DNA from 4 places in the Ectobacillus polymachus genome. Region 4 is predicted to be linked to each of the others. Evidence: predicted binding sites of a transcription regulator. Region 4 holds the regulator's gene; each other region holds the start of a gene.
The links. Region 4 encodes Rex, which represses fermentation and respiration genes when NADH is low (regulators of the CRP and FNR family bind a similar motif). Its sites were predicted from a motif close to TTGTGAAATATTTCACAA; they were not measured.

Region 1 (4,753 bases), on a different contig from region 4:
AATAAGTGGAACTTCTTCTGCGGGCATTTCAATACCCATATCTCCTCTTGCAACCATCAATCCATCTGCAATATCTAGAATGGAATCGATATTCGTGATTCCTTGTTTATTTTCTATTTTTGGAATGACACGAATATGCGATGCGTGATGTTCATGTAGAATATGTTTAATGGTAAGAACATCCGATGCATTTCGAATATACGAAGCAGCAATATAATCTACATGCTGGGAAATTCCAAATTTAATATCTTGTATATCTTTTTCGGTAACACCAGGAAGACGAATGTTTACGTTTGGAACGTTAATTCCTTTGTGATCTTTCAAGATGCCGCCGTGGATGACCTTAGTCTTTAGCTCACCGTTCTCTTTCTCCGTTACTTCTAATTCTAACAAGCCATCGTCAAGAAGAAGATGAGTGCCCACCTTTACATCATCATACAGTCCCTCGTAGGTAATGGAGAAGCACTCACTAGTACCAAGCACCTTCTTCATTGAGACCATGACTGTCGCACCGTCATTGAGCTCGGCTTGTCCTCCTTCAAACTCATGTGTTCGAATTTTCGGTCCTTTAATATCTAATAAAATAGAAACTGCTGTTCCAGTTTGTAAGGAAGCGAGTCGAATCATTTCAATTCGTGCTTGATGTTCCTCATAGTTACCATGGGAAAAATTTAGACGAGCCACGTTCATTCCCGCCTGCATTAGTTCTTTTAATATTTCTAAACTGCTGCTAGCCGGTCCAATCGTACATACAATCTTTGTTTTACGCATGATCATCATTCCTATCTTATAAGGTCATGCTGTTAGTTTGGAACGAATTTCAATAAATTATCCCACCTTAATAGATAGTAAAAATCAATCCTGCATACATTTTCTATTATGGACTAAGCGATTTAATAGCGGTTGTATATACTGCTACTACGAGGCAATCTGATTCGGATTGTTTCGTACTTCCCAATTTTAAAAATAATCGATTTATATCTAATATGAAGAAAAAAATAGCGAAAAGGGTAAGGAGGAGAAGAAATGAATTTTGTAATGAAATATAATGTTACTCCGCTTTATTTAACGGCACCGAGCCTGCGAAGACCTGAAATTCCGATGCAAAAAGTTGTCTTTATTGTTGCACACGATACAGGAAATCTGAATTCAACTGCTGCACAAAATGTAAGCTATTATGAAAGTTCTCGTAATGAAATAAGTGCTTCTGCTCATATTTTTGTAGATGATAAACAAATTATAGAATGTATCCCTGCCTTGACGGGTCTAGCCGAAAAAGCGTGGCACGTTCGCTATAATGTAACAGGGGATAATGAACGCTTTGGTGTGGATGCAAACGATGCAGCTATTGGAGTTGAGCTTTGCTTTTCAGATGATGGTTCAATTAATAACGAGGAGGCATATAAACGTTACGTTTGGGTAATTGCTTATATTTGCTACCGTTTTGGACTGGATCCTGCTACTAGTATTGTAGGGCATGAAGAGCTTGATCCAACCCGTAGAGAAGATCCCTCGACTGCCTTGCGCTATACAGGGCGCACTTTTTCTAATTTCGTGCAAGATGTAGTGAATGAATATGCTGCTTCAACTGGAGAAGGTAGTCCAGCACCTCAGCCATCACCAATTGGAATAGGAATTGCCACTATTATTGTTGATTCACTAAATGTTCGTTCAGAACCGAGCTTAAATGGCTCTGTTTTGAAAGTTGTGCATAAGGGAGAAGTATATATCGTATACTGTGAACAAAATGGCTGGTACAACGTAGGTGGGAATGAGTGGATTAGTGGAAAGCAGGAATATGTTAAGTTTGCGCCAAATGAACAAACTTCTTCACCTCAGCAGATTACCTCTGGCAATGCAATCATTCTTGTCGATGCATTAAACGTTCGCTCAGGTCCAAGTATAGATAGTAGCATAGTGAAAGTTGTGCATAAAGGAGAAACGTACCGGGTTTATTATGAAGAAAACGGCTGGTATAACGTCGGTGGAAATGAATGGATATGTGCTAATCAAAAATATGTTCGTTTTCGGCCAAATTAACCTAGAAAGGTGCACCTTTTTTGGTGCATCTTTCTAGGTTTACATAAGAGATACATTTGTTTGTGAAATGATTCGCAAAGGTTTCACATCTACTTACGTCATTACTTCCTATCAAATAGTATGCTAGTAATGAGATCTGCTATATTAAAGTCTTATCCCTTATGAATGGAATGGAGGAGATTAAAGATGACTCAAATGGTAGAAAAGATCATAGACGCTTGGCAAAGCTTTAAAGGTGCAACTTGGAAACGAGAAATTAATGTACGAGATTTTATTCTGCAAAATATAAGCTGTTATGATAGCGATGAATCATTCTTGAAAGATGCTACCAATGCGACAAAGGCATTGTGGGCACAAGTGATGGAACTTACTCAATTAGAACGACAAAATGAAGGCGTTTTAAATATGGATACTGAGATTGTATCAACGATTATCTCTCATAATCCTGGATATTTAAATAAAGAATTAGAAGCTATAGTTGGTTTTCAAACAGATGAGCCATTTAAACGCTCACTACAGCCATTTGGCGGTATTCGGATGGCAGAACAAGCATGTGAGTCCTATGGCTTTAAGGTGAGAGAAGACATAAGTCAAATTTTCCGAGATTGGCGAAAGACGCATAACCAAGGTGTATTTGACGCATATACAGATGAAATGAAGGCTGCCCGAAAATCAGCTATAATTACTGGTCTACCTGATGCGTATGGACGGGGGCGTATTATCGGTGATTATCGCCGCGTTGCGCTATATGGTGTAGATCGCTTGATTGAGGAGAAAAAGCGTGACTTTCAAAGTACATCGAACATAATGAGTGAGGAAGTAATTCGCCTTCGCGAGGAAATTGCCGAGCAAATTCGGGCATTATCTGAATTAAAGAAGATGGCAGCTTCGTACGGATTCGATATTGCAAAACCTGCTACAACTGCTCGTGAGGCATTCCAGTGGCTCTACTTTGCATATTTAGCTGCTATTAAAGAACAAAACGGAGCGGCGATGAGCTTAGGACGTACGTCAACGTTCTTAGATATTTATATCGAGCGTGATTTACAAAATGGAACATTGACAGAAGAAGAAGCACAAGAACTAGTTGACCATTTTGTCATGAAGCTTCGTCTTGTTAAATTTGCGAGAACACCTGATTATAATGAACTGTTTTCCGGTGATCCAACCTGGGTATCAGAGTCAATAGGCGGGGTTGCACTTGATGGAAGAGCACTTGTTACGAAAAACTCATTCCGTTTTCTTCATACATTAACGAATTTAGGGCCTGCACCGGAACCAAATTTAACGGTACTTTGGTCTACGAAATTGCCGCAAGCATTTAAAAGCTATTGTGCAAAAATGTCTATCCAGACGTCAGCCATTCAATATGAAAATGATGATTTGATGCGTGTTGAATATGGTGATGATTACGGAATTGCCTGCTGCGTTTCTGCTATGAGAATTGGAAAGCAAATGCAGTTTTTTGGTGCACGGGCAAATTTAGCAAAAGCATTGTTATACGCTATTAATGGCGGTAAAGATGAAAGATTAAAAGTACAAGTTGGACCAGAATATCAAGCAATTACAGCCGATACCCTGCAATATGAAGAGGTAATGAAGAAGTTTGATACAATGATGGATTGGTTGGCTGGCTTATATATAAATACGTTAAATATTATTCATTACATGCATGATAAATATAGCTATGAACGCATTGAAATGGCATTACATGACACTGAAATCATTCGTACGATGGCAACAGGAATTGCAGGTTTGTCCGTTGTTGCGGACTCACTTAGTGCGATTAAATATGCTACTGTAAAACCAATTCGGGACGAAAACGGTATTGCCGTAGATTTTGCTATTGAAGGAGATTTTCCGAAATACGGAAATAACGATGATCGTGTCGACAGCATTGCCATTGATATAGTAGAACGCTTTATGAAGAAGCTTCGTAAACATAAGACGTATCGTGACTCTACTCATACGATGTCGATTTTAACGATTACTTCTAATGTTGTATATGGTAAGAAAACAGGAAATACACCAGATGGTCGCCGCATGGGTGAGGCGTTTGCACCAGGTGCGAATCCAATGCATGGCCGCGATACGAAAGGAGCGCTAGCATCCTTGCTTTCTGTTGCTAAACTTCCGTATCATTACGCGTTAGATGGAATATCCAATACGTTTTCCATTATTCCAAAGGCACTTGGAAAAGAAGAACATACACAAGTGGAAAATCTGGTAACGATGTTAGATGGCTATGCTAGTAAGGAAGGTCATCATTTAAACGTCAATGTATTTAATAGAGAAACACTTCTTGATGCAATGGATCATCCAGAAAAATATCCACAGTTAACGATACGTGTATCTGGTTATGCGGTTAACTTCATTAAATTAACACGTGAGCAGCAAATAGAAGTGATTCATCGTACAATGCATGAATCTATGTAACGAAAGGGGCGCTTATGAATGAAAGGGCGCATTCATTCTATCGAATCATGCGGTACTGTTGATGGGCCAGGCATTCGCTATGTGATTTTCTTACAGGGCTGTTTACTGCGGTGTCAATATTGCCATAATGCGGATACGTGGAATATTGGAGGCGGGAAAGAAGTATCTGTTGAAGAAATTATGGAGGATGTGAAATGTTATCTTCCATTTCTTAAGGGAGGCGGTGTAACCGTTAGCGGCGGGGAGCCCCTTCTACAGCTTGATTTCTTAATCGAAT
Region 2 (4,753 bases), on a different contig from region 4:
CCCCTGTAGGAATCGAGATTGCCATTGTTGTAATAGAGAAAAATGAGTTAACTGCTGCACTATTACCCATTGTAAAGAAGTGGTGAAGCCATACTACTCCACTTAAAACGGAAATTGCAAGCATGGAATAGACCATTGCTGTATAACCAAATAGACGTTTGCGTGAAAATGTACTAATAATTTCTGAGAATATACCGAAAGCAGGAAGAATTACGATATATACTTCAGGGTGACCCCATACCCAGAATAAGTTTGCCCACATCATTGGCATACCTTGATGTGCCATCGTATAGAAGGCGGTACCGAAAGTACGGTCAATTGTCATAAGAGCAAGAGCTACTGTAAATACAGGGAATGCAAAAATCATAATGATACATGTAATCAAAATAGACCATGTGAACATCGGCATTTTAAATAGAGTCATGCCTGGTGTTCTCATTTTTAGAATCGTAACAAGGAAGTTAATTCCTGTCAGTAACGACCCTATACCGGAAAGCTGTACCGCTATGGCATAGTAGTTATCTCCAATGCCTGGACTGAATTCTGGACCAGCTAGTGGCATATATGAAGTCCAGCCATTTTCAGGAGAGCCACCAATAACGAATGCAATATTATATAGCATTGCTCCTACAAAGAATAACCAGAAGCTCATTGCATTTAAAAACGGATAAGCAACATCACGCGCCCCTATTTGAAGAGGTACGGCAATGTTCATCATACCAAAAACAAATGGCATTGCCATGAAGATAATCATAACTGTACCATGAGTCGAGAAAATTCCATCATAGTGCGACTCAGTTAAGTATGGATGGTCAGGAAATGTTAATTGCAGACGCATCATCATACCGTCCATACCACCACGGAAAAACATGATTATAGCTGAAAGAATGTACATAATACCGATTTTTTTATGGTCAACAGTTGTTAACCATTCGGTCCATAGCCATTTCCATTTTTTATACTTTGTCAGTACAAAAATGATCCCTAAGCTTACGAGAGCGATAGAAACATCGGCACCGTAAATAAGCGGGTCACCGGTGACAAAAAAATGATCAAGCTTCACTGTCTTCACTCCAATCTGAAGTTAATATTACTTTTTGTTTTTGTAATAGTTGTAATCACAATATTCAAGAGATTTAGGATCAACATATTTTAAGTGATTGCTAGAGAATGTCATACGACCTACTACACCTGGTTCAATAATATTGTTGTATTTATCTTCCGATAATTTAGGTGCTGTTTGTTGTACTTCTTTTACCCATTTGTCGAAATCATTTTGCGATTGAGAAACAACCTGGAATTCCATTTCTGTAAAGTTCTTACCAGAGAAAGCAGCACTTCGGCCTAAATATTCGCCTGGTTTATCAGCTTGTAAATATAAATCCATAACCATACCATTCATTGTGTACTTCATACCGCCAAGTTCAGGAACCCAGAAAGCATTCATTGGTCCTATAGAAGTAAGCTTGAATTGAATTGGTACACCAGCTGGTATATTCACATAGTTAACGGTTTCAATATTTTGATCGGGATAACTAAAAATCCATTTCCAGTTAGCAGATGTTACATAAATTTCAACTGGCTTTACATTTTGTTGTGTACTGCTTACTGGAGGCTTATCGTTGGCATATGTTGTAGTTACTGTAGGAATAGCTAATGCAATGACGATTAAGATAGGAACAGCAGTCCAAATAACCTCAAGAAGTTTATTTCCTTCTATTTCTGGTGGTTCATAATCCTTGTTATCTGGTCGCTCACGGTACTTAATTATAACAATCGTAAATAAAGTGAAAACAACGACGACAATAATTGCCATTAATAGAAGCGACCAAATAATCAAATCGGCTTGACTTTTTGCGACTGGACCTTGTGGATTTAAAACTGCCAATTGTTGACATCCCCCAAGGAACGACACAATGAGTGATAGTGGAAGCAGCGCAGCAAACTTCCAAAACGCTTTTTTTGGTTGCACTAATAAAACTCCTTTCTTTTTTAAGTTACACTTACCTAATAAAGTAATATAATCTTATGCTAGCAATATTAGCAATAGATTGACGTATATTGTTGAAAATTAGACACAAATACATCTTATTTACGTTAAAAAAGCATTTCAACGTAATTACATTGTAAACTATTTTAGAAGAATATCGCTAGTTTTTTGCATATTTTTTTCTGTAACATTTTGTCATTACAATAATATCTAAATAATTATAGAAAAATGGATTAAATGCTTGATATATCAAGAATGAAAATGCTTTCTATAAATAGAGATATCAAGCGGGATTTCTGGAGGGTTCAAACGAGCATTCGCATAATTTAGCAAATAAATTAAGAATACTGTAATCGTTATTGTGTATATTTATACATTTTCTACAGACATATACCCGACATATTAGTCCTCTACAATAGGGGTGTAATTACAAGAAATAAGGAGGATTTTTCATGAATAAAAAAATGATTGTACTTTCACTAACAGGACTTTTGTTTACGGGAGGTATATTTGGAGCTAGTAATGCCTTTGCGGCTGAGGCAAATACTCCAGGTACTGGTACTCATGTGATATCAAAACAATTAAAGCAAACCGCTGCTCATTTTGGAATTAACATTGATGGCAAATCGAAACAAGAAGTACAGAAAGAAATTCGCAAAGCAAAAAAAGATAAACAAAGTCAAAAACTCATGAAATTAGCAAAAAAAGTAGGGGTACAGGCTTCAGGAAAAGATGTAAAGGAAATTCGTAAAGAAGTGAAAGAAGCAATCCAAAAGAAACATATCGATCAATTATATAATGTAGCGAAACGTCTAGGTGTTTCAACAGATGGAAAATCTGTTGACCAAATAAAAAAAGAGGTTAAAGATGCAAGAGTAGCAAAGAAACAGCAAAATCAACAAGTAAGACCGCAAGTTTAATTTCTTCAGTAGCTTTTCATAAGAAGATATAATAGGAAGGGGAGATATATTCTCTCCTTCCTATTTATATAGATTCAATTTTGACTGTTATATTTATACGAAAGACATGTATGATAATGGGATAATAGTAAGTAACTCTTACCTAATTAAGGTGTGATTGATATGAAAAAGATTTTAATAGTAGAAGATGAGCAGGCGATTGCGAAAGTACTAAGTGCGTATTTAAAACAAGCTGGATTTGAAGTGATTACTTTGATAGATGGTAATCAAGCAATGAAAATATTTGAAGAAAGTAAGCCTTCCTTAGTAATTCTTGATGTCATGCTACCGGGGCGTAATGGCTGGGAAATTCTTGAGAATATACGTATAAAGAGCTCGTGTCCAGTTATTATGCTTACGGCTTTAGGGCAAACAAAAGATAAATTAAAAGGGTTTTCAACAGGAGCAGATGATTATATTGCAAAACCATTTGCACCGGAGGAAGTGGTTGCCCGTGTGACTGCTATCCTTCGACGTTCATCTTTGTTTGTGGAGGAAGGGAAGGTCGTACTTTTTGGCGGGCTAAAAATAGATTTTAGTGGAAGTTCGGTTTATGTAAATGGAGACATAGTAGAGTTAGCTCCAAGAGATTTATCTTTGCTCTTTTATTTAGCAGAACATCCAAACCAAACATTTACACGCGACCAACTTCTCGATCATGTTTGGGGAATGGATTATGAGGGAAGTGACAGGGCAGTTGATTTGTCCATTAAACGATTACGTCAAGTATTAAGAGAATGGAGCGAGGAAGAAGGAGAAATTAAAACGCTTAGAGGAGTGGGGTATCAGCTCTGTGTTTATCAATAACAAAGTGCCTATATTACAATATTGGACAAGACGCTATGTTCTTATTTTATTTACAAGCCTACTAGTTGTAGGATGTATATCTGGTATTTGGATTCGAGTGTCAACGAAGGAAAATCGATTGCGAATTCTAGAAGTCTACTCACAAAGCTTAGCAGAAAAGATAGCTCCATTCATGAACGAACAAAATACAGCAAATAGTTTGAAACAGATTCGACTAAGAGAAAAGAATTTTTTTGAAAAGAAAACAATTGTGAAAAGTACGGACATACACTTTCGTGTTGTCGATAATTCTGGTGCCATATTTTTTGAACATAACCCTTTTTTAGACTATGTTCCACCTGTAAGTACTTCAATGGAGCAGCATACAGAAAAGTGGCGAGATAATAACGGAAAAGTATGGAATGAAATTACATCTCCAATTATACAGGATGATAAAGTGTTAGGAATGCTTTATGTTATTGTCCCAGACCAAGCCCTCTTTGTAAAAGCTGATATTACAAAGTATTGGTACTTGCTCGTATTCTTGCTTACATTAGGGTTTGCAGGTTGGTTTGTCGTTTACTTGCTTTCAAAAAAGCTAAGTACACCCATTCAAAGGCTTGCAAATGCAGCGGAACAAATTAGTATGGGAAACTATGCTGTACAAATAGATGAAGGATTGGCGGAAAAAGAGCTGTATGAACTCAATACATCATTTCACTCGATGGCAGAGCGATTGAAGGAGTTAGAGGAATTGCGAACAGTTCTTCTAGCAGGTGTAACACATGAGTTAAAAACCCCGGTTACTTCTATTAGTGGTCTCATTCAAGCGGTTAGAGATAAGGTTGTTACGGGTGATGAAGCGGATGAATTTCTTGAAATGTCCCTTTCACAAGCACACCGATTGCAGCATATGGTTCATGAACTTCTAGATTTTAATGCATTTGCTTCTGGTGTGATTCAAATAGAGGCTACTGTTTTCTCCTTACAATCTATGTTACGGCAGGTTGTGCAACAA
Region 3 (4,753 bases), on a different contig from region 4:
AGGTACGTTTCTTCATTTTGGCTCGAAGGGAAAAATGATAGCAGAGCCGTACGGGGTGACGCTCATTCTTGCACCGTGGAATTATCCGTTTCAATTAGCAATTGCCCCCTTGATTGGAGCGATTGCAGCAGGGAATACTGCCATAATCAAGCCTTCTGAATTAACTCCTACTGTATCAGCGGTTATAGCAAAGCTAATAGAAGACGTTTTTGAACCAACTTACATAGCGGTTGTAGAAGGCGGTATTGAGGAAAGTACAGAGCTTTTGCAGCAACCCTTTGATTTTATTTTCTTTACAGGCAGCGTAGCGGTCGGAAAAAAGATAATGGAAGCGGCCGCCAAGCAATTAATTCCAATTGTATTAGAGCTCGGGGGGAAAAGTCCTTGTATTGTTCATTATGATGCGAATTTAAAACTTGCTGCTCGGCGAATCGTATGGGGCAAGTTTTTAAATGCCGGACAAACGTGCGTAGCTCCCGATTATCTGTACGTTCATCAGGCTGCGAAGGAAGAATTGCTATCTTATATAAAGGAAGAAATAGAACTCATATATGGAAAGCAGCCGCTTCACAATGAACAATATACGCATATTGTGAGTGAACGTCATTTCCAGCGGTTAGAGGGATTTTTAACAAATGGAAACATGGTAGCAGGTGGAGAGACGGATAAAGAGCAGCTTGCCATTGCGCCTACAATTCTAGATCAAATTTCATGGGAGGATGCAGTAATGCAGGATGAGATATTTGGTCCGATCCTTCCTGTTCTCACCTATGAGGATCTAGAGGAGGTAATTACTGTGATTCAAAGTCATCCTAAGCCGCTTGCCTTGTATGCCTTCTCGGAAAGCAAAAAGTTTCAAGATGATATTGTGGAACGACTTTCTTATGGCGGCGGGTGTATCAATGATACCGTCTACCATTTAACCAATCCGTTTTTACCATTTGGAGGAGTGGGAGAAAGCGGAATAGGTGGTTATCACGGAGAACATAGCTTTTATTCTTTTTCTCATCAAAAGAGTGTCCTGTATCAAACTACGAAATTCGATTTTAAATTTCGCTATTATCCGAGTGAAAAGGGTTTAACCTTTATTAAAAAGCTGTTGAAATGAAAAATCTGAATGAAAGAAGGTGCGATCTCATGATGAGGTCGCACCTTCTTTCGCTTAGGGAACTCCTGCGAGAGTGAAATTAGATGAATAGTTTGCCGATCCTTTTGACACAGTATGTGGTAAAGAAACTTCTAGAAATGGGTGAGAGAATGATGTTTCGCTATTTCAAGTATAAGCTAAACGATAAGGTGCAATTTCAGGAAAATGATGGGCATATCTATCGGATTATTGGCTATCGTTTGGAGAAAGGCTTTGACCCAGAAAGAGAATGGACGCATATTGTTTACGAGCTATTGCGGGAATTTGACGGATATATGCTGGATGCAATAGAAGATGAAATCGTACGTGTCATTCAAGTCGAGGAGGAATACTATAAAATGTCCGATGTTTTTGGCTATCAGTATCCAGCCAAAGTGAAGCAAGCAAATCGCCCGCCTCTTGTTGAAGTAGAACATCAAGTAAACGATTTACTTGATCGGTACAATGATTACAAATGTCTTTCTGCACTCTTTCAAGATGCGAGCTATGAAGAGAAAGCAAATGTATGTATTGAGCAAATGAAGAAATTACGAAATAAATAGGAAGTGTACAAATAATGAAGTTCCTTGCAATATGATTTGCATATACTGGTTGAAAGTATACAAACGGCGGTTTACGTATGAATAATCTAATAAAGGAAACAATAGGATCTGGCATTACGGTATTGGGAACGGTTACGGCTGCGATAGGAAGTACACCGACCCGCATCCTAACAAAGGAAACGCTTCGAAACTTGAATATATATGGCAACGTCTTGCAAGCAACAGGGAATGGGCTGCAAGCAGATGCAAAGGAACCCCTTTCTTTAGGGCAAATTGGCAATCAGGTTACGGCGCTAGGAAATATTTCAGTCGTTGCCAGTTTTGTTCTGGATCTTCAGAAAATCACAGAAGGCAAGCTTTTTATTACAGGAAACTGGCTACAGGCATTAGGAGAAACGGTAGAGATTGCTGCTGCAATTGAGGACGATACGGGATTGGTTCGGTCGTTTAACGTCATAGGAAATAGCATACAAGCAATCGGTAATTCCTTGCAGGCCATTGGTAAAATTTTCGCACTGTTGGATTGTGAGAAAGAGGGGGAGTTGCTCATTTTTAAAGGAAGCTGGATTCAAGCTGTTGGTGCGTTTATTACCTTTCTAGCTGTCCTTCGTAAGGGAGCACAGCTAGAAACAAAAAACAGAGTACGACGCGGATAGCATCGTACTCTGTTTTCTCGTTATTGATAATCATTTATACATATGCTTTGGAAGCAGAATCTTGCTTATAAGCTTTGGTTGTAGTACTTTGCTTAATAGCTTTTGGAGCAGAATCTTGCTTATTATATTGCAATACGAAATCTGTCATAAAGCCGCAAATTGCAACCGATAAAATCGTGAATGCAATACTGACCCAATTCATATAGAGCGTTGATAAAGCTAAGACGAAAGTATCAAATATGATGTAAATTTTTCCGATTGAAAGACGGGAAGCTTTACTAAGCAGTATGGATAAAATATCGTCTCCACCGGTAGCACCACCGTTACGCAGAATTAAGCCAAGTGCGAATCCGACAAGTACTCCGCCTACGACAGCTGCGATAAATAAGTGCTGTGATAGGTTAATAACAAACGGTGAATAGTGCTCCATTAAAGAATAGGAGGCTGAGAAAGACGTAGCCCCAATGATCGCTTTAATAGCTAAACGCTTTCCGATAAATATGGTACCTAAAATAATTAAGGGAACATCGAGAAATAGCGTTGTAATAGAAGGGGAGATATGGAAGAAATTCTTAATAAGCAACGCAATTCCAATAAAGCCGCCTTCTGCTAAGTTATTTTGCACGTGAATGTGATAAATGGATGTTGCAAGTAAGAAAGAACCCAATATAATCATGAACACTTCTCGCCAGCGTATCGATTTCATTTTTTTATTCCTCTTTCGTAGTTAGTTTGTTTGAAAAACAAGTTTTCAGACTAACTACTCATAAATAGCAAGGAGATGTCTCCTCTATGCGTAGTTAGTTTTTGGCTAACTACGACGCTATATATAACAGAAGGAATAATAGAACTCCAACATAATTTCGCCCACTTTCGTTTTTGCTAAAGCTGCCTTAAAGTGACAAGCAAAAACGCTAAGTGTATGACATATCTTGACGCTTCCAGATGCTCCTTCGAGCAACCATGGTATCAAAGTCCTTTCTTTATTAGATTTTCTCGCTCTAACGAATGAGAAAACACTCACTTATGAAAATGAATGTTAGATCACCCGCAAGTAGTACCTAACTGCAGTTTGGCAGCGAGAGTTCCTAATGAAATATAAACCCACTTATAGTTTATCATATGAGAAGCATGTTGAGAAAAGAATAGGTCGAATTTACTAACAAATTTACTATAGGTAAGATATAATGTGAAACATTTCACAAAAATGACATGCAATTTCTTATAAATATGTCGTATAGTATTGGTGTAAGGTTTGTGAAGTAATTCACAAAAAATATACTCGAAAGTCGAACTACGGGCTTGCTTCTTGCTAGATCGGAGCGTCGTATGGATTCGAACGATCGGGACATATTACGACATCAGGGGCATCATTGGACCCTAACATAAGGAGGAAGTTCATATGGCTGTAGAAGAGAAGAAGCAAGAACAGTTACAAGACACATCCACCATGATTGATGAACTCGTAGTAAAAGCAAACAAAGCGTTAGCACAATTTGAAAACTTTACCCAAGAACAAATCGACCACATTGTGTATGAAATGGCGCTAGCTGGATTAGATCAGCATATGCCCTTAGCAAAACTTGCAAATGAAGAAACAGGTAGAGGAATTTACGAAGATAAAATTATTAAAAACATTTTTGCAACAGAATATATTTGGCACAGCATTAAAAATGATAAAACAGTCGGTATTATTCATGAAGATCCATACACAGGAATTACGGAAATTGCTGAGCCTGTAGGAGTAATTGCTGGGGTAACACCGGTAACGAATCCAACTTCAACGACGATGTTTAAAGCACTTATCGCCATTAAAACTCGTAACCCAATTATTTTTGCTTTCCATCCATCTGCCCAGGGCTGTTCTGCAAAAGCAGCTTCTGTTCTTTATGAGGCAGCTGTTAAAGCAGGTGCTCCTGAGTATTGTATTCAATGGATTGAAAAACCATCTATTGAAGGAACAAAGCTTCTAATGAATCACCCAGGTACTGCCCTTGTATTGGCTACTGGCGGAGCAGGAATGGTGAAATCTGCATATAGTACCGGAAAGCCAGCGCTAGGAGTTGGACCGGGTAACGTACCTTGTTATATGGAAAAAACAGCGAAAATCAAACGTGCCGCTAACGATTTGATTCTATCTAAATCCTTTGATAACGGTATGATTTGTGCCTCTGAGCAAGCTGTTATTATAGATACAGAAATTTATGAAGAAGTAAAGAAAGAAATGATCGCAAATCAATGCTACTTTGTAAGTGATAATGAAAAGAAGCTTCTTGAAAATCTTGTCATTCGTAAAGATACTTGCGCAGTAAATCCTGAAATCGTTGGAAAATCACCTGCATGGATTGCAAAACTGGCTGGATTTGAAGTTCCTGAAGAAACAAAAATCCTTGTAGCAGAAATTGAAG
Region 4 (4,753 bases):
GCTTACGATAAAGTAGCACGGACGCTATCATTCCCATATCCGGGCGGTCCGCACATAGATCGTTTAGCAGCGCAAGGGAGCCCAACGATTGACTTACCACGAGCATGGCTAGAACCAGATTCATACGATTTTAGCTTTAGTGGATTAAAATCAGCAGTCATTAATACCGTTCATAACGCAAGTCAGCGCGGAGAAACGATTGTACCGGAAGATTTAGCTGCTAGTTTCCAAGCTAGCGTGGTAGATGTGTTAGTTACGAAAACAGTCCGTGCTGCAGAGGAATATAAAGTTAAACAGGTGTTATTAGCTGGCGGAGTTGCTGCAAATAAAGGATTACGTCATGCGCTAGAGCAAGCCTTTCAAAACCAGGATCAAGTGGAACTCATCATTCCTCCATTGTCTTTATGCACAGACAATGCAGCTATGATAGGTGCTGCAGGAACGATTCTGTTTCAAAAAGGAAAACGGTCGACGTTAGCGTTAAATGCTAATCCGGGATTGCCGATTGAAAAATAATATCCACAGTTTGAATTATGATTTGTGAATAAAGTAGTGAAAAACTTGTGATTAACTGCTGTGTATTTGTGTATATGTTTGTGGATAACTGTGGGTAAGCCTGTGCTTAATGTGTATAACTTAGTATGGATCGCAGAATATCAACATACATATGTGTATATACCTGTGGATAGTGTGTAAAAAAGAGGAGAAGCTCTCGCATCTACTCTTTTTCGTTAGTTTTTATATTCATATATCCACAGGTGGATACATTTCGCTCATTAGCTTTGTAATTCTTCCCATTCTTCCATAAGTGATTCAAGCTTGGATTCTGCAGTTTCTTTTTCCTTATGGATGCTTTGCACCTTTTCATAGTCCTGGAACACTTCAGGTAAGCAAAGCTCCTCTTCAAATGCTGCAATCTGTTCCTCTAACTGCATAATGCTTTCTTCTATTTCCTCAAGCTTTCGCGTGAGCTTGCGATTTTGTTTTTTTCGCTCTTTATCCTCTTCATAGTTCCGTTTTTCAGCTGCTATATTAGGGGTAGGTATTTGTTTCGTTTCCTCCTCTTTCAGCTGAGCAATTTCAAGCGTTTCCGCTTTTTTCTCTATATAGTAATCATAGTCACCAAGATACTCTATTGTCCCATCCTTGGATAACTCAATAACCTTTGATGCAACTCTATTAATAAAATATCGGTCATGGGAGACGAATAAAATGGTTCCAGGGAAATCAATCAAGGCATTTTCGAGTATTTCTTTGCTATTTATATCTAAGTGGTTAGTAGGCTCGTCTAAAATTAATACATTGCATTTTTGCATCATCAGTTTTGCAAGGGCTAGACGCGCCTTCTCACCACCGCTTAAGGAAGAGACAATTTTTAACACATCATCCCCAGAGAATAGGAAATTTCCGAGTACGGTACGTATTTCCTTTTCAGGCTGTAAGGGGTACTCATCCCAAAGCTCGTCTAATACACGTTTGGAGGAGGTTAAAATGGCCTGCTGTTGATCGTAATAGCCAATCGTAACGTTAGAACCAAATGAAATGGTACCTTGAAGCACATCTAATTGATTTACCATCGTCTTTAATAAAGTTGATTTGCCGATTCCATTTGGACCGACGAGTGCAATGCTGTCACCGCGAGTAATATACATATTCACATGTTCGATGATAGGAGTTCCCTTGTATCCGACAGCAGCATCTTTTACATGGAGTACATCGTTACCGCTTTGGCGTTCGATTTCAAAATGAAAGGAGGCTGATTTATCATCATCAAGTGGTTTGGTCATAAGCTCCATACGCTCTAATTGCTTACGACGGCTTTGTGCACGCTTCGTTGTCGATGCTCTTGCGATATTACGCTGAACAAAATCCTGCAGCTTGGCTACTTCATCCTGCTGCTTTTCATATCGCTTCATTTCTTGCTCATACCAATCTGCTTTTCTTTCTAGATATTTACTGTAGTTCCCTGTGAAACGTTTGCTATGCGTATTAGATATTTCATATACCTGCGTCACAATACGATCTAAAAAGTAGCGGTCATGGGAAACAATTAGAATGGCGCCAGAGTAGCCTTGTAAATATTGTTCTAGCCATGTAAGGGTTTCAATGTCTAGATGGTTCGTAGGTTCATCTAGAATCAGTAGATCAGGTTTGGTTAGTAACAGTTTTCCTAATGCGAGTCGTGTTTTCTGGCCGCCGCTTAGCATAGAAATTTGCATGGTATGTGTTTCTACAGGAAATCCTAAGCCAGTGAGTACAGAACGAATATCTGCTTCATATTGATATCCACCTAGATCGCTAAAGAGCTGCTGAAGACGATCATATTCTCCTAGAAGCTTTTCATACTGTTCCGGATTGGTAAATATCTCTTCCTTGCCCATTTCCTGTTCCATCTTGCGCAGCTCGTTCTCCATGTCTTGTAGCTTGCGAAAGACTGTGAGCATCTCTTCACCAATTGTTAAGGAAGTTTCTAAGCCCGTATTTTGTGCTAGATAACCAATGGATACGTCTTTAGGCTTAATAATCTCCCCTGCTTCATAAGACATTTCCCCTGCAATAATTTTTAGTAACGTTGATTTTCCGGCTCCGTTACGTCCAACAAGTGCAACACGATCGCGTGTTTGGACTTCTAATTTTATATTGGATAAAATGACATCCGCTCCAAAAAGCTTCGTCAATCCATTTACTTGTAATAAAATCAATGTGTTTCACCTCAAATTAGTTTGTCTACTATATAATTATAAAAAACTAATGTTTTTCAACATCATGTAAAATGTTGTATAGTTTATTTAGGAGAATCTATCTCTATTATACAAGGAAAGCTTTACACCAATAAACTTTCAACTTATATTCTGTGTGTAAAAGGTGAATTTTTCTAGGTTGGAGGTTTTCCTATTAGATGTGAAGCCAACCATTATTATACGTTCACATGCCTTATATAGCCGTCACAGCATGATAAACAAAAATAGGAGAGAGGGGGATATGATGGATCAGCCTAAAATTCCGCAGGCAACTGCGAAACGACTGCCTTTGTATTATCGTTTTATTAAAAACCTATCGCTCTCAGGAAAGCAACGGGTTTCCTCAGCCGAGCTTAGCGAAGCGGTAAAAGTTGATTCTGCTACGATTCGCAGAGATTTTTCTTACTTCGGTGCATTAGGTAAAAAAGGGTACGGTTACAATGTAAACTATCTATTATCATTTTTCAGCCAAACACTTGACCAAGATGATTTAACTCAAGTAGCGTTAATTGGAGTTGGAAATTTAGGAACCGCTTTCTTAAATTACAATTTCTTGAAAAATAATAACACGAAAATTGCAATGGCTTTTGACGTAGATGAGAAGAAAGTTGGAACCATTATTGGAGAAGTGCCTGTCTATCATTTAGATGACCTAGAACAAAGAATGACAGAGGATGTTAAAGTAGCCATTTTAACGGTACCTGCAACGGTTGCACAGTCTGTTGCTGATCGATTATCAAAAACGAGCATAGAAGGAATTCTAAATTTTACACCTGCCCGCATCAACGTACAGGATCATATTCGCATTCATCATATTGATTTATCCGTTGAACTTCAGACGCTCGTTTATTTTCTAAAGCATTATCCGAAATAATAAGTTTTACATAATAATAAGGAAATATAAAATGGACCGCATAGCGGTCCATTTTTTGTAAGAGTCTTTACTTTTTTTGCTTCGGATTTCTCGTCGCCTGCCACTTTAGAAAAATTAGGCGAATGGCAAGACCAAAATCAAAGGTAGCCATAATGATTAGTAATAGTGTGTATACATTCCATATTGTCGTTTCTACGCTTGTTATCGCTAAATAGGTAAAAATGCCGCCGAACAGAAGGTAGATTATCGCCATAAATATATTAGAATTTCTAAGCATCTCAAAAGCCTCCAATAATTGTGTGCAAGGTTTCGGCCTGCTTCATCATTTTATCTAAGTAATCGTGTAGTCCAATGTTGATAAGAATAACAATGGTATTCATCATAACATGGGCGAAGATAGGAACAATAATTCGTCTCGTGTGTATGTATAAAAAGGAAAATACGAAACCCATGGATGTATAAACCAATAGGTGGCTAAAGTCGAAATGAACCGTTGCAAATATGAGTGAGCTGATAATGGCAGCCACAAAAAAATGAAAGTGCTTATAAAGGGAACCAAATAAAATTTTTCGAAATACGATTTCTTCCATAATCGGTCCGAAAATGGATGTAACGAGAATGAACAAAGGGCTAACCTTGGCAATATCTACGAGCCGCTGTGTATTTTCTGAACCAGGATTAATGCCAAATATTCGCATTTCGATATTTGCTGCAATGGTTTGTGCAAATAGAGCAAGGAAAATACCTGCAAACATCCATAGGATTGTGTAACCGATTCCCATCTTATTGCGGGCAAGCGGATCATCATCGTGTCGAAGTAATAGCAGGATGATGATAAGAGCTGTAACAAAGCTGATAATCGCCCAATGCGCAGAAGCCATCTCAATTTGCACACTTCTGCTATATGTATGATACCATCCAGTCCTTAATAAAAGAGGAATGCCAAGTAAACTGGAAATCTGCATAACAATATATGTAATAATAATCCACCAATACTTTTGATTCAATTTTACTTTCTCCGTTTCCGTATAAATTTACGTTAATAAAAAAGGAAATTCACGTTTTAAAGAGAAAAGAACTAATTGGGTGCTCGAAACAATGGGAGTTTCACTTTATTGTATCATACAATTGTCAACTA

Region 1: pflB (formate C-acetyltransferase) is a predicted target of Rex. The motif match lies at 2,101-2,118, and genes of this name have one in related genera.
Region 2: qoxA (cytochrome aa3 quinol oxidase subunit II) is a predicted target of Rex. The motif match lies at 2,125-2,142, and genes of this name have one in related genera.
Region 3: adhE (bifunctional acetaldehyde-CoA/alcohol dehydrogenase) is a predicted target of Rex. The motif match lies at 3,533-3,550, and genes of this name have one in related genera.

What each region holds. Positions count from the first base shown of each region.
Region 1 covers NZ_JBLREB010000004.1:197,009-201,761, forward strand. Annotated here, with positions in the region: partial or broken gene pyk (pyruvate kinase) at 1-771, opposite strand, end outside; gene ACM5BR_RS16050 (N-acetylmuramoyl-L-alanine amidase) at 1,027-2,040, shown strand; gene pflB (formate C-acetyltransferase) at 2,236-4,476, shown strand; gene pflA (pyruvate formate-lyase-activating protein) at 4,495-4,753, shown strand, end outside.
Region 2 covers NZ_JBLREB010000005.1:11,827-16,579, reverse strand. Annotated here, with positions in the region: gene qoxB (cytochrome aa3 quinol oxidase subunit I) at 1-1,063, opposite strand, end outside; gene qoxA (cytochrome aa3 quinol oxidase subunit II) at 1,091-1,972, opposite strand; gene ACM5BR_RS16275 (hypothetical protein) at 2,443-2,910, shown strand; gene ACM5BR_RS16270 (response regulator transcription factor) at 3,073-3,756, shown strand; gene ACM5BR_RS16265 (HAMP domain-containing sensor histidine kinase) at 3,743-4,753, shown strand, end outside.
Region 3 covers NZ_JBLREB010000001.1:412,026-416,778, forward strand. Annotated here, with positions in the region: gene ACM5BR_RS02005 (aldehyde dehydrogenase) at 1-1,108, shown strand, start outside; gene ACM5BR_RS02010 (histidinol dehydrogenase) at 1,261-1,689, shown strand; gene ACM5BR_RS02015 (DUF6944 family repetitive protein) at 1,767-2,345, shown strand; gene ACM5BR_RS02020 (YitT family protein) at 2,380-3,051, opposite strand; gene adhE (bifunctional acetaldehyde-CoA/alcohol dehydrogenase) at 3,748-4,753, shown strand, end outside.
Region 4 covers NZ_JBLREB010000010.1:24,815-29,567, reverse strand. Annotated here, with positions in the region: gene tsaD (tRNA (adenosine(37)-N6)-threonylcarbamoyltransferase complex transferase subunit TsaD) at 1-516, shown strand, start outside; gene ACM5BR_RS18435 (ABC-F family ATP-binding cassette domain-containing protein) at 777-2,702, opposite strand; gene ACM5BR_RS18430 (redox-sensing transcriptional repressor Rex) at 2,986-3,615, shown strand; gene ACM5BR_RS18425 (YdiK family protein) at 3,683-3,892, opposite strand; gene ACM5BR_RS18420 (CPBP family intramembrane glutamic endopeptidase) at 3,894-4,622, opposite strand.